Regions from separate parts of the Aeromonas sp. FDAARGOS 1416 genome, predicted to be linked through region 3. Evidence: predicted binding sites of a transcription regulator. Region 3 holds the regulator's gene; each other region holds the start of a gene.
The links. The regulator sigma-54, encoded in region 3, starts transcription at its own class of promoters, with help from an activator protein. The targets are predictions, from matches to a motif close to TGGCACNGTTTTNGCTT.

Region 1 (3,501 bases), 1.9 Mb from region 3:
AAAAAGAGGCTGATGAGTAAAAGTCGGTTAATCATTTTCGCTCGTTGGTCGATAAGTTGTTCACGCATATCACCATATTTAACTATGATTGCTTCAGAATCTGTTCGTTGTCACATCGATAGTCTGACGCAATCCATCACGCATGCATGATTAATGCCAAGCGTTTTTAGGGAGTGTTTATGGCCAGTATCCTGGACTCGGTCAACCAACGTACCCAGCTAGTGGGGCAAAACCGGCTGGAGTTGTTGTTGTTTCGTCTCAATGGACGTCAAAGATTTGGCATCAACGTATTCAAAGTGCGTGAAGTGTTGCAGTGTCCCCCCTTGACCGTGATGCCCAAATTGAACTCCTGCATCCGCGGGGTCGCACATATTCGTGGCCAGACTATCTCGGTCATCGATCTCAGCATGGCAGTTGGTAAACGCCCGATTGATGATCTGAGCAAATGCTTCATTATCATCTCCGAGTACAACCGCTCTATTCAGGGTTTTCTGGTGCATTCGGTCGAGCGCATCATCAATATGAACTGGGAATCCATCCTGCCTCCGCCCAAAGGTGCGGGTCGCATCAACTACATGACAGCCGTGACTGAAGTCGATGGCGAGTTGGTCGAAATCCTTGATGTTGAGCGGATATTGAACGAAATTTCGCCGGTTGCAACGGATGTTAGTGAGGAGCTGGTTCAGGCCAGTGTCGACCACCCGACTCTGGGGCGTCCTGTTCTTGTTGCGGATGACTCCTCAGTGGCACGCAAACAGGTACAACGTGCGCTTGAGGCCATCGGTGTCGAGTGCGTGTTGGCAAAAGATGGCCGCGAAGCATTGAACATGCTGCTGGAAATGACCAAAAATGGTCCTATCAAGGATCAGGTTGCGCTGGTTATTTCGGATATCGAAATGCCGGAAATGGATGGCTATACCTTCACTGCCGAGATCCGGAATAATCCCAATCTCAAGGATTTGCATGTTATTCTGCATACCTCGCTCAGTGGAGTATTCAACCAGGCAATGGTGCAGAAAGTTGGTGCGAACAATTTTATCGCCAAGTTCCAGCCTGATGAATTGGCCAAGGCCGTACAAAACGCACTCTAATAAAGAAGAACAGCTGCATGAAGACACTTTCGGACGACTTATACAAACAGTTCAGCAACTTTCTGGCGGTACAGAGCGGAATTGTGCTGGGGGATAACAAACAGTATCTGGTGAAGAGCCGTCTTTCACCTTTGATGGCTCAGTTTGGCATCGAGAGTCTGTCTGATCTGGTTACCCGTGCAATGAGTGTGCGAGAGCGTGACCTGAAAATGGCCGTAGTAGATGCCATGACGACCAACGAGACCCTCTGGTTTCGTGATACTTACCCGTTTCAGCTTCTTACTGACAAGATTTTCCCCGAGTTGGGGAAAAGTGGCCGCCCCATCAAGATCTGGTCAGCCGCTTCCTCGTCAGGTCAGGAGCCCTATTCCATTGCCATGACGGCACTGGAGCAGCAGATGAAAAAGCCGGGTACCTTGCCTGGTGGCGTGCAGATTGTCGGGACGGATATTTCGACGACCATGCTCAATCAGTGTAAGGAAGGCGTTTACGATAGCCTTGCTCTGGCGCGCGGTTTGTCACCGGAGCGCAAGAAGATGTTTTTTGAGCCTTACGGTGACAACAAGATGCGGGTTGCCGAGCGAGTCAGAAAATTGACCACCTTCCGGCCACTCAACTTGTTGGAGAGCTATAGTCTGCTCGGCAAGTTTGACATTATTTTTTGCCGTAACGTGCTCATCTATTTTGCGCCGGAAGTGAAGTCGAAGATCCTCAACCAGTTTGCTGCCAGTCTCAACCCCGGTGGATATCTGATGCTGGGAGCGTCGGAGTCACTGGCCGGGTTGACCGATCGGTTTGAGATGATCCGCTGTAATCCGGGGATTGTCTACAAGGTCAAATAGGCTTGAGGGCCCTGATATTCGGGGTCTGCCGAATATTGCCAGTTCATGCAAAGAGGGAAGCTACGAGCCTCCCTCTTTCTTTATCTACAGCTCAGTCTTTCTATTTACCTACCATATCTCGCCACTGCAAAAGTGGTTGAAACCTTAAGGTGGCCAAATGATGCCGTCTGACTCAATGCACGAGATGCTCCTGCCGTTTTCGGTCTGAAATGTGCTCATACCCAAACCATCGATCTGAGTGATTTGCTTATGGCACGCCTCTTGCAAACAAAATAAACCAAGCAGGAGGTGTGCTATGGCTCTTTCATTTGACAAGGCATTCGGTGTGCATCAACACACCATAAGCGTTCGCGCCAAGCGTGCTGAGGTGCTTTCCAGCAATATTGCCAACGCAGATACCCCGGGCTTCAAAGCCAGGGATATCAATTTTGCTCAGGCATTGCAGGAGGCCCAGTCGCATCAGGGGTTTGGTTTGGCAACGACCAGCGAAAAGCACTTTGCCTTGAATATGGACGCCCCAGGTACCGTGCAATATCGCAACCCGCTGCAACCGGATACCGGTGACGGCAATACAGTCGATGTGCAGCAGGAGCGCAGCGAATTTCTGCGCAATAGCCTCGAGTATCAAACCTCCCTTGAATTTATGAATAGCAAAATCAGTGGCCTGCTCAAGGCCCTGAAAGGAGAGCAGTGATGAGTTTGTTCAAGGTCTTTGACATAGCAGGCTCGGCTATGAGCGCACAGTCAGTGCGCCTCAACACGGTTGCCAGCAACATGGCCAACGCGGACAGCGTCAGCTCCAGTGTGGAAAATACTTACCACGCCAGGCGGCCAGTCTTTGCCGCCCAGCTCGATCAGGCGATGTCTGACAAGCAGGGCTCGGTCGGGGTTGAGGTGAAGGGGATTGTCGAGAGCAAGGCGCCACTGCTCAAGGAGTACAACCCCAACCACCCGATGGCGGATAAAGACGGTTTTATCTTCAAGCCAAACGTCAACATGGTTGAAGAGATGGCCGACATGATCAACGCCTCGCGCAGCTACCAGACCAACGTACAGGTTGCAGATTCGGCCAAGAAGATGCTGCAGCAGACGCTCCAGCTTGGCAAGTCCTGATAGGAGGGATGCAGCATGGTCGATACAACCAATAATGTGAACGGCATCAGCCGTACCACGACCCAGACGACAGGCAGCACAACGGCGCCGAAGAAAGAGCTGGATCAGGCTTCATTTATGAAGCTGCTAACAATGCAATTATCGTATCAAGACCCCTTCAAGCCTGTCGACAATGCCCAGATGCTTTCCCAAATGGCGTCCATGTCAACTTCGGAGGGGATTAGTAGTTTGTCTACCCAGATGGGGAAACTCAATGACCAGATGATTTCCAGTCAAGCCCTGCAAGCATCCTCTTTGGTAGGTCAAAATGTGCTACTGCCAAGCAATATAAGCTATTTAGACAAAGAGGGGCCACTATCAGCAGTCGTAGCGGTTGGCACTACTAATAAATATGCGAATATCAAAATCACTATCGAAGACGAAAAGGGACAAGTTATCAAAGAGTTTCCTCTGGA
Region 2 (3,501 bases), 940 kb from region 3:
CTTTCTGATTGCCCCGCTGCTTCCGAAAATGCCCCCCATTGAACTCTTCTCGGCCGGCAGCTTTCTGGTATTGGGCCAGCAGTTGTTGATCGGAATTGCCCTCGGCCTGATGACCCAGTTTCTGATGGAGAGCTTCGTGATGGCCGGTCAGGTCATCGCCATGCAGACCAGTCTGGGTTTTGCCACCCTGGTGGATCCGATGAATGGCCAGTCGGCACCCGTGGTGGGGCAGTTTTATCTGATGCTGGCGACCCTGGTGTTTCTGGCGCTGGATGGTCATCTGGTGATGCTGCGGCTGGTCATTCTTAGTTTCGAGACACTGCCTGTCTCCGAGCATGGCCTCTCGGTTTCATCCATGAAAACCCTGAGTGCGTTTCTGGGTGTGATGTATCAGGCTGCTTTGGTGATGTCGCTCTCAGCCATCGTCGCCTTGCTCTTGATCAACTTCGCCTTTGGTGTCATGACCCGGGCGGCGCCGCAACTCAACATTTTCAGTATCGGTTTTGCGGTCAGCATGATGTCGGGTCTGCTGATCCTCTGGCTCACTATCGGCGGGTTCCTCGGTCACTTCGACATCATGTGGGAGCGGGTGCAGGAGGTCAGCTGCGAGCTGATCAACACCCAGTGTTTCGGGGGCGCTCATGGCTGATACCGACCAGGAACGTACCGAACAACCCACGGGCAAACGACTGCAACAGGCCCGTGAAAAAGGGCAGATTGCACGTTCAAAAGAGCTGGGGACCGCCAGTGTTCTGCTCTCGGCGGTCTTTGGCCTGCTGATGCTCAAGGGCTCGCTGGCGACTGCCATGATCAAGGTAGTCACCATGGGCTTTACCCTGGACAGGGAGCAGGCTTTCGATCCCAATGCCATGATCGCTATGGTGCCGGCGCTGCTGGGGGAACTGGTGCTTCCGCTGGGACTCTTGTTTGCACTGGTGGCGATTGCCGCGTTTATCGGCAACACCCTGATGGGGGGGATGAACTTCTCCACCGAAGCCATGATGCCCAAGATGAGCAAGCTGAGCCCGCTCAGTGGCCTCAAGCGAATGTTCGGGGTGCAGTCGCTGATTGAGCTGGTCAAATCCATCGCCAAGGTGGTGTTCATCACCCTGTTTGCCTGGTGGATGTTATCCAGCCAGTTCAATCACTTGCTCAACCTCTCTATGGAGGGGTTCCCCGGCGGTATTATCGATGCGCTGGAGTTGTTTCTCTGGATGTTGATCATCCTCTGCTGCGCCCTGCTTCCCATCGTTGCCATCGACGTGCCGTTCCAGCAGTGGAATCACATGCGTCAGCTCAAGATGACCAAACAGGAGGTCAAGGACGAGTTCAAGGACAGCGAAGGCAAGCCCGAGGTAAAGGGCAAGATCCGTCAGTTGCAGATGCAGATGGCGATGCGCCGGATGATGGGGGATGTTCCCAAGGCCGATGTGGTGATCACCAACCCGACCCATTACTCGGTAGCGCTCAAGTATGATGCGGGCAAACCCGGTGCCGCGCCCAAGGTCGTGGCCAAGGGCACCGATGAAATAGCAATGAAGATCAGGGAGATCGCCAGAGAGTACGAGATCCCCATCATGCCGTCACCGGCTTTGACCCGGGCTATTTACCACTCAACCGAGCTGGGCCACGAGATCCCGGAAGGGCTGTTTGCGGCGGTTGCCCAGGTGCTCGCCTATGTCTTCCAGCTCAAGAAATTCCGCCGTGGTCAGGGGCGCCGTCCCCAGCCGCTGGCTAAAGATCTGCCCATTCCGACCGAATATCGAAAATGACAAAGTTCTGACGTAGTCAAAATAAATCCATTGCATTTCAATGCCTTGCATTGTTGGCTTGATGTTTGCTTTAATCTGGCACCAGCAGGTTGAAATTGAGAAGCGCGATGGAATTCAAGGCAGTATTGGGCCAGTTCAAAGAGTACCGGGGAGTTTTGGGCAAAGGCCTTGGCACCCCTCTGCTGGTATTGGCCGCGCTCGGCATGGTGGTGTTACCCATCCCGCCGCTGATGCTGGATGTGCTCTTCTCCTTTAACATTGCCCTCTCCATCGTGGTGCTGCTGGTATCCGTCTATACCCGCCGCCCCCTCGAATTTGCAGCCTTCCCGACCGTACTGCTGCTCGCTACCTTGCTGCGGTTGGCGTTGAACGTTGCCTCGACCCGGGTGGTGTTACTGGAAGGTCATAATGGTAGTGCGGCGGCCGGCCATGTGATCGAGGCGTTTGGTAACGTTGTGATCGGCGGCAACTATGCGGTCGGCATCATCGTTTTCACCATCCTGATGATCATCAACTTTGTGGTCATTACCAAGGGTGCCGGGCGGATCGCAGAAGTGAGTGCCCGTTTTACCCTTGATGCGATGCCGGGCAAACAGATGGCCATCGATGCCGATTTGAACGCCGGTCTCATCAATCAGGAAGAGGCTAAGAAGCGTCGTCAGGACGTGACCCAGGAAGCCGACTTCTACGGCTCCATGGATGGTGCCTCCAAGTTTGTCAAAGGGGATGCCATTGCGGGCATCATGATCCTCTTTATCAACATCATCGGCGGCTTCATCATCGGGATGATGCAGCACCAGCTGACCTTCAGCGAATCGGCCGAGATCTATACCCTGTTGGCCATCGGTGACGGTCTGGTGGCGCAGATCCCCTCCCTGCTGCTCTCCATCGCCGCCGCCATCATAGTGACCCGTCAGAATACCGATCAGGACATGGGAACTGCGGTGCTAGGTCAACTGTTTGACAATCCAAAGGCGCTGATCATCTCGGCCGGGATTCTGCTGATGATGGGACTGGTGCCGGGGATGCCGCATTTCGCCTTCCTGAGTCTGGGGGCTCTCGCCGCTGCCGGCGCTTGGTGGTTGCTGCGCCGCGAGAAGCTGGCAGCCGCCAAAGCGGCCAAGGGCGAGCTGCTGCCTGCCACAGCCGAACAACCTCATGAGCAGAAAGAGCTGAGCTGGGACGATGTGATGCCGGTGGACATCATCGGGCTGGAAGTGGGTTATCAGCTGATCCCGCTGGTGGATCGCAATCAGGGTGGCGAACTGCTCAACCGGATCAAAGGGGTGCGCAAGAAACTCTCGCAAGAGCTGGGCTTTCTGGTCCCGGCCGTCCACATTCGCGACAACCTAGATCTGGCGCCAAACCAATACCGCATCACCTTGATGGGGGTCAGTACCGGCGAGGCCAATGTCTACCATGATAAGGAGATGGCCATCAATCCGGGGCAGGTGTTCGGCCAGATCCAGGGGATAGCCACCCGGGATCCCGCCTTCGGACTGGAAGCGGTCTGGGTTGCCAAGGAGATGGTCTCTCAGGCACAGACGCTGGGGTATACGGTGGTGGATACCGCGACCGTGGTGGCTACCCATCTGAGCCAGATCCTGACCAACCATGCGGCTCTGCTGCTGGGCCATGACGAAGTACAACAACTGCTCGACATGATTGGCAAACATCAGAGCAAGCTGGTCGAAGGGTTGGTGCCGGAAGTGATCAGCATGGGTAACCT
Region 3 (3,501 bases):
TCTGGTCGCACTGGTTGCCTGGCAGTTGGGCAAGGTTGAGCTGGTGCCTGAGAGCGCCGTCAAAATCGAAAACTATCAGCCGGATTTTGTCGCCAAAGATCTGGTGACCACCCGTTTTGATATCAACGGCAAGCGCACCGAGCGGTTGGAGTCGACCTACGCCGAGTATTATCAAATCCTCGAGCAGGCCACCTTCGATAAGCCGGTGGTCTACATGTATGGCGATCAGGGGGCCGCCGAGTGGAAGGTGACCGCCGAAACCGGCGTGCTCAACACCGGCGACAACGTCATCCTGCGGGACAAGGTGCATCTGGATGGTCTGCTGCCCACCTCTTTCATTTCCACACTGGATACTCCCTATCTGGAGCTGGATTTGGTGACACAGGATGTGCGCAGCAACCGGGAAGTGAACATTCTGGGTCGGGATTTCCAGACCCAAGGGGTTGGCCTCAAGGGCCATCTGGACCGCAAATATTTTGAGTTACTGGATCAAGGCCATGCCATCTATTTCAATGAAAAACGCTAATCTGGCCCTCGCAGCCCTGTTGTTGTGTGGTGCGGTGACCGCCAAAGAGTCCGACTTTGCCGAGAAGGTTTACGTCGATGCCGTCAAACAGGTGGCCGAGATGCAGGACAACCGCATCACCTTCGAAGAGGATGTGACCATCAATCAGGGCACCATCCGGATCAAGGCTGACAAGGTGGTTGTGACCCGTTCCGGCGAGAAAGGGGCCGAGGTGATGACTGCCTACGGCAAACCCGCCACCTTCTTCCAGATCCTGGATAACGGCAAGCCGGTCAATGCCCACGGCAACACTATCCGCTACGAGCTGAAGAACCGGCTGGTGACCATCACCGGCAACGGTCAGCTCAAGCAGGAAGATAGCCAGGTCAATGGCGATCTGATCCGCTACGACATCGTCAAACAGAAGATGATTGCCGAGAGCAAGAGCCCGAGCCAGCGGGTCAAAACCGTATTCCTGCCTGATCAGGTAGAGAATTTCGACAAGCCCGCCGACCAGAAGAAGCAGGGAAAATAAGCCATGGCAGTGTTGAAAGCAGTGGGCCTGCAGAAGAGCTACAAGCGCCGCATGGTGGTGAGTGACGTCAGTCTTGAAGTGGGCACTGGCCAGATTGTCGGCCTGCTCGGCCCCAACGGGGCGGGCAAGACCACCTCCTTCTACATGATCGTGGGGCTGGTGCAGCGCGATGCCGGTCTCATCACCATCGACGATCAGGACATCAGCCTGCAGCCCATGCATGTGCGGGCGCGTAACGGCATCGGTTACCTGCCGCAGGAGGCCTCCATCTTCCGTCGCCTGTCGGTATTCGACAACCTGATGGGAGTGATGCAGACCCGCAAGGGGTTGAGCCGTGAGGAGCGTGAGGACAAGGTTCAGCAACTGCTGGAAGAGTTCAACATCACCCACATTCGCGACAACCTGGGGCAGAGCCTCTCCGGCGGTGAGCGCCGTCGGGTCGAGATCGCCCGTGCGCTGGCGGCCGAGCCGCGTTTTATTCTGCTGGATGAACCCTTTGCAGGGGTTGACCCGATTTCTGTGATAGACATCAAGAAGATCATTCAGCATCTGAAAGATAGAGGCCTTGGCGTCTTGATTACCGACCACAACGTCAGAGAGACTCTGGACGTATGTGAGAAGGCCTATATCGTCAGCCACGGCAAGATGATTGCCGAAGGTGCACCGGCTGACATCCTTGCCGATGAGCAGGTCAAGCGCGTCTATTTGGGCGATCAATTCAGTCTATAGTAAGGGGGCATGCCTTCATTTCCTTTGACGAGTGCCTCGCTGAACATAAGGATATCCCGACGTAGATGAAGCCGACATTACAGTTGCGTCTCGGTCAGTCCCTGACCATGACGCCGCAATTACAACAAGCGATTCGTCTGCTCCAGCTCTCCACTCTGGAACTTCAGCAGGAAATTCAGCAAGCGCTCGAAAACAACCCTCTGCTGGAGCAGGAAGAGAGCGAGGCGCAAGAGACCAGTCCGGAAGCGCCGGTCGATGCCAGCCAGCTGGATTCCAGCGATGCCATGGCTCAGGAGCAGATGCCGGACGAGTTGCCGGTGGATACCACCTGGGACGAGGTTTACTCTGCCGGCACCGCCCAGAGCGCGGGCCCCATCCACGATGGGGAAGATAGCGTCTATCAGGGTGAAACCACCGAAAACCTGCAGGATTATCTGCTGTGGCAGATGCGGCTCACACCGTTCAGCGATGTGGATGCCGCCATCGCGCTCGCCATCATCGATGCCATCGACGAATCCGGTTATCTGACCGTTGCGCTGGAGGATATTCAGGCTGCCGTCACCAGCGATGACGTAGAGGTGGAACTCGATGAGGTCGAGGCGGTACTCAAGCGGGTGCAGCACTTCGATCCGGTCGGCATTGCTGCCCGCTCTGTGCAGGAGTGTTTGCTGATCCAGCTGGATCAGTATGACCCACAGACCCCCTGGCTCAACGAGGCCAAGGAGGTGATCCTCGAGCACATGGAGCTGCTCGGCAACCGGGATTACCGCACCCTCGCCCGCAAGACAAAACTCAAAGAGAGCGACCTCAAGGAGGTGCTGGATCTGATCCAGCTGCTGGAGCCGCGTCCCGGTAACGGCATCATCCAGAGCGACTCCCAGTATGTGATCCCCGACGTCTCCGTGGTCAAGAAGGGCAGCAAGTGGGTGGTCGAGCTCAATCCCGACTCCGCCCCCCGCATCCGGGTCAACGAGACCTATGCCGCCATGGCCCGCAACGCCCGAAGCAGCACCGACACCCAGTTTATTCGCTCCCATTTGCAGGAAGCCAAGTGGTTCATCAAGAGCCTGGAAAGTCGCAATGACACCCTGCTGAAAGTGGCCAGTTGCATTGTCGAGCAGCAACAGGGCTTTTTCGAGTATGGTGAAGAGGCGATGAAGCCGATGGTGCTCAATGACATCGCCGAAGCGGTAGAGATGCATGAGTCGACCATCTCCCGGGTGACGACCCAGAAGTACATGCATACCCCCCGTGGTATCTTCGAATTGAAGTTTTTTTTCTCCAGCCATGTGAACACCGAAGGAGGAGGAGAGTGCTCATCGACCGCAATTCGCGCGCTCATCAAGAAGCTGGTCACGGCAGAGAATCCTGCCAAGCCGTTAAGTGATAGCAAGATCGCGGATTTGCTGGCCGAACAGGGTATTATGGTGGCGAGACGCACGATCGCTAAGTATCGCGAATCCTTGTTTATCCCACCTTCCAATCAGCGCAAACGCCTGGTTTAGGCAAACAAAAGGATGATGTTATGCAAATTAACCTGACCGGACACCATGTCGAGATCACCGAAGCTCTGCGTGATTATGTGAATAACAAATTTGCCAAACTCGAGCGTCACTTCGACCACATCAACAATGTTCATGTGGTGCTTAGCGTGGAAAAACTGAACCAGATAGCGGAAGCCAAATTGCACGTCAGCGGTGGCGAAGTGTTTGCCAACTCTGAACATGCCGAT
Region 4 (3,501 bases), 1.9 Mb from region 3:
AATAACGCGCTGGACCTGGCGATTCAGGGGAATGGATTCTTTGTGACCTCCGATGGCCTGACCAACCTGGATCGCACCTATACCCGTGCCGGCGCCTTTAAGCTCAATGAAAACAGCTATATGGTCAACAATCAGGGCCATTACCTGCAAGGCTATGAAATTAATCCTGATGGTACGCCCAAGGCGGTCAGTATTAATGCGACCAAGCCTATTCAAATACCTGATAGGGCTGGTGAGCCTAAAATGACTTCATTGGTGGAGGCAAGTTTTAACTTGAGTATCGATAGTAAAACAAAGCCTACTTTACCCGCTAATTTTGATCGCACTAACTCGTCAACATATGCTCATTCAACATCTGTAACTATTTATGATTCCCTTGGTGCTCCCCATACAATCACCAAGTATTTTGTCCGCCATGAAGATCCGGCCAATGCGGGGCAGCCTTTGAACCCGGGAACTTGGAGTATGTTCATGTATGAAGGAGACAAGCCTATAAATATTAATGGTGGTACGGCGAGTCCAGGTGCAGGTATTCCCACTGGTCTGCAGATGACATTTACTCCCTCGGGTAAGCTGGATACAACCATACCGGTTGCGCCTATCAAGACTGTTGCGTTGGGCAATGGCGCTGGTGGAGCAGGGATTATCAATAATGGTGCAGATCCGACTCAGACGTTGGAAATTCGTCTTGGGACTGTTACCCAATACAACTCACCTTTTGAAGTCAACAAATTGACTCAGGATGGTGCGACAGTGGGCCGTCTAACAAAGGTTGAAATTACGCCAGACGGTGTTGTTTCTGCCACATACAGTAATGCTACGACGTTAAAAGTGGCTATGGTTGCGCTGGCCAAGTTTGCCAACTCGCAAGGATTGACTCAGGTTGGCGATACATCCTGGCGGCAGTCCTTGCTCTCAGGGGATGCATTGCCAGGCACTCCTAATTCAGGTACGTTTGGTGGCATAAAATCTTCAGCGCTGGAGCAGTCCAACGTGGATTTGACCTCGGAGCTGGTGGACTTGATCACTGCCCAGCGTAACTTCCAGGCCAACTCCCGTTCTCTGGAGGTCAACAGTTCGCTGCAGCAGACCATCCTGCAGATCCGTTAATCGCGCAATAAATGATAATGAGAGGGGGCTTGGCCCCCTCTCTGTTTCTGTCGCATTCCCATCCTCCTTCCCCCCATATTTCTGCTGTTGGCACTCTAATTGCATTTCTCCTGTCAGAGTCATCTGTTTGACGGAGAATTCCATGGACCACCTGCTTTATATCGCCATGTCTGGGGCCAAAGAGACCATGAACAGCCTGGCTGTTCGGGGCAACAACCTTGCCAATGCCAATACCACCGGTTTCAAGTCTGATTTTGAGCAGGCCAGAAGCATGCAGGCGTTCGGAGAGGGCTTGCCAAGCCGGGTCTTTGCCATGGCTGAGCGTCCGGGTCAGAACTTGCAGCATGGCATGCTGATGACCACCGGACGGGATCTGGACGTGGCGGTGGATGGTCCTGGCTGGATTGCCGTTCAGGATCCCAAGGGCGGTGAGGCCTATACCCGCATGGGGAATTTGCAGGTCAATGCGACCGGCAATTTGCAGACCTCGACCGGTCTGAATGTGGTGGATGACGGTGGTCAGCCCATCGTGCTGCCGATGCCGATGGAGAAACTCGAGATCAATCGGGATGGCACCATCAGCGGTCGACCGGAAGGGGCTGCCGCCAACTTGCCGGAAGATTTCCAGCGGATCAAGCTGGTCAACCCGGCCGCCGATGCGGTGGAGAAGGGGCAAGATGGTCTGTTTCGCCGCAAGGATGGTCAGAATGAACCCGCCTCTGCCAATGTCGGCCTGATTGCCGGCTCCCTTGAGGGGAGCAACGTCAATGTGGTGGATGAGATGACCAACCTGATCCGGCTGCAACGCCAGTTTGAAACCCAGGTCAAAATCATGAAGACGGCCGAAGAGAATGATGAAGCTCAAACCCAACTGCTGCGAATCAGCTAATCAAGGAGTTACCTATGAATCCCGCACTCTGGATCAGCAAGACCGGGTTGGATGCACAGCAGACCAATATTTCGGTCACTTCGAACAACCTGGCGAACGCCAGCACCGTGGGCTTCAAAAAGTCACGGGCCATCTTTGAAGATCTGCTGTATCAAAACATCAACCAGCCCGGTGGCCGCTCCTCTGCCGATACCGAGCTCCCCTCCGGCCTGATGCTGGGGGCGGGTGCCAAGGTGGTGGCGACCCAGAAAAACCACAGCCAGGGCAACGTGCAAACCACCGACAACTCGCTGGACCTGATGATCAGTGGTCGTGGTTACTTTGAAATTCAGCTGCCGGATGGTAGTGCGGCCTATACCCGCAACGGTCAGTTCACCCTCAACGATGAAGGGACCATCGTGACCCCGGGTAATGGCTACCCGCTGCAACCGGAAATCCAGATCCCGGAAAACGCCCAGAGCGTTACGGTGGGTGAAGATGGTCAGGTCTCGGTGCAGCTCAAGGGCGATGGCGCTTCTCAGGTCGTCGGTCAGATCAACATCTCCGACTTCGTCAACGCCAGCGGCTTGCAGCCGATGGGGGAGAACATGTTTGTCGAGACCCAATCCAGTGGTGCTGCCGCTCAGGGGACTGCCGGTGCCGATGGCTTGGGGGTGATCAAGCAGGGGATGCTGGAGACTTCCAACGTCAACGTGACCGAAGAGCTGGTGAACCTCATTCAGGCTCAGCGGGTCTACGAGATGAACTCCAAGGTGCTCTCCGCCGTGGACGGCATGATGTCCTTCCTGATCCAGCGTACCTAATTAGGAGGTGCATGATGAAAGCCGTATGGATGCTGGGATTGCTGGTGCTGGGAGGGTGTAGCAGCACTCCCAATACGCCCAAGCCTGATGATCCCGAGTTTTCCCCCGTCTACGGGGAGTCGGAGCCGGTGTCGGTGCGACCGACAGGGGCGATTTTCCAGCCGGATCAGGTCAATGGCATCTATTCGGATATCAAGGCACACAAGGTAGGCGACATCATTACCATCGAGTTGTCGGAGTCGACCTCCGCCTCGAAAAAGGCCAATACCCAGAGTGGCAAGAATAACAAGTTCAATCTGGACCCGGTCAAGTTGGGTGGCGTGCCCGTGACCGCCAGCCCCTATGATCTCTCAGCCTCCATTGCTCAAGACAGCGCGTTCAAGGGCCAGGCCAAGGCGGATCAGAGCAACAGCCTGCAGGGCAATATTTCGGTCAGCGTGGCCAAGGTGCTGCCCAACGGCAATCTGGTGGTGCGCGGCGAGAAGTGGATCATGCTCAACAATGGCAATGAATATATCCGGATCACCGGCCTTATTCGCCCGGAGGATGTGACATCTGATAACAGCGTTTCGTCCCAGAAAGTGGCCAATGCCCGCATTTACTACGGTGGTACCGGCGATCTGGCCAATAGCCAGGAGCAAGGGTGGCTTACCAGCTTTTTCAATGGTCCCTGGTGGCCGCTCTAGGAGATGTTATGAA

Region 1: flgB (flagellar basal body rod protein FlgB) is a predicted target of sigma-54. The motif match lies at 2,184-2,200, and genes of this name have one in related genera.
Region 2: flhA (flagellar biosynthesis protein FlhA) is a predicted target of sigma-54. The motif match lies at 1,827-1,843, and genes of this name have one in related genera.
Region 4: flgF (flagellar basal-body rod protein FlgF) is a predicted target of sigma-54. The motif match lies at 1,199-1,215, and genes of this name have one in related genera.

Annotation. Positions count from the first base shown of each region.
Region 1 covers NZ_CP077301.1:806,561-810,061, forward strand. The annotation lists gene flgA (flagellar basal body P-ring formation chaperone FlgA) at 1-35, opposite strand, end outside; gene I6L46_RS03660 (chemotaxis protein CheV) at 180-1,091, shown strand; gene I6L46_RS03665 (protein-glutamate O-methyltransferase CheR) at 1,109-1,933, shown strand; gene flgB (flagellar basal body rod protein FlgB) at 2,229-2,627, shown strand; gene flgC (flagellar basal body rod protein FlgC) at 2,627-3,046, shown strand; gene I6L46_RS03680 (flagellar hook assembly protein FlgD) at 3,062-3,501, shown strand, end outside.
Region 2 covers NZ_CP077301.1:2,450,779-2,454,279, reverse strand. The annotation lists gene fliR (flagellar biosynthetic protein FliR) at 1-649, shown strand, start outside; gene flhB (flagellar biosynthesis protein FlhB) at 642-1,772, shown strand; gene flhA (flagellar biosynthesis protein FlhA) at 1,880-3,501, shown strand, end outside.
Region 3 covers NZ_CP077301.1:3,387,530-3,391,030, reverse strand. The annotation lists gene lptC (LPS export ABC transporter periplasmic protein LptC) at 1-526, shown strand, start outside; gene lptA (lipopolysaccharide transport periplasmic protein LptA) at 513-1,040, shown strand; gene lptB (LPS export ABC transporter ATP-binding protein) at 1,044-1,769, shown strand; gene I6L46_RS15290 (RNA polymerase factor sigma-54) at 1,835-3,274, shown strand; gene hpf (ribosome hibernation promoting factor) at 3,295-3,501, shown strand, end outside.
Region 4 covers NZ_CP077301.1:810,601-814,101, forward strand. The annotation lists gene flgE (flagellar hook protein FlgE) at 1-1,110, shown strand, start outside; gene flgF (flagellar basal-body rod protein FlgF) at 1,253-1,999, shown strand; gene flgG (flagellar basal-body rod protein FlgG) at 2,014-2,802, shown strand; gene flgH (flagellar basal body L-ring protein FlgH) at 2,817-3,488, shown strand; gene I6L46_RS03705 (flagellar basal body P-ring protein FlgI) at 3,497-3,501, shown strand, end outside.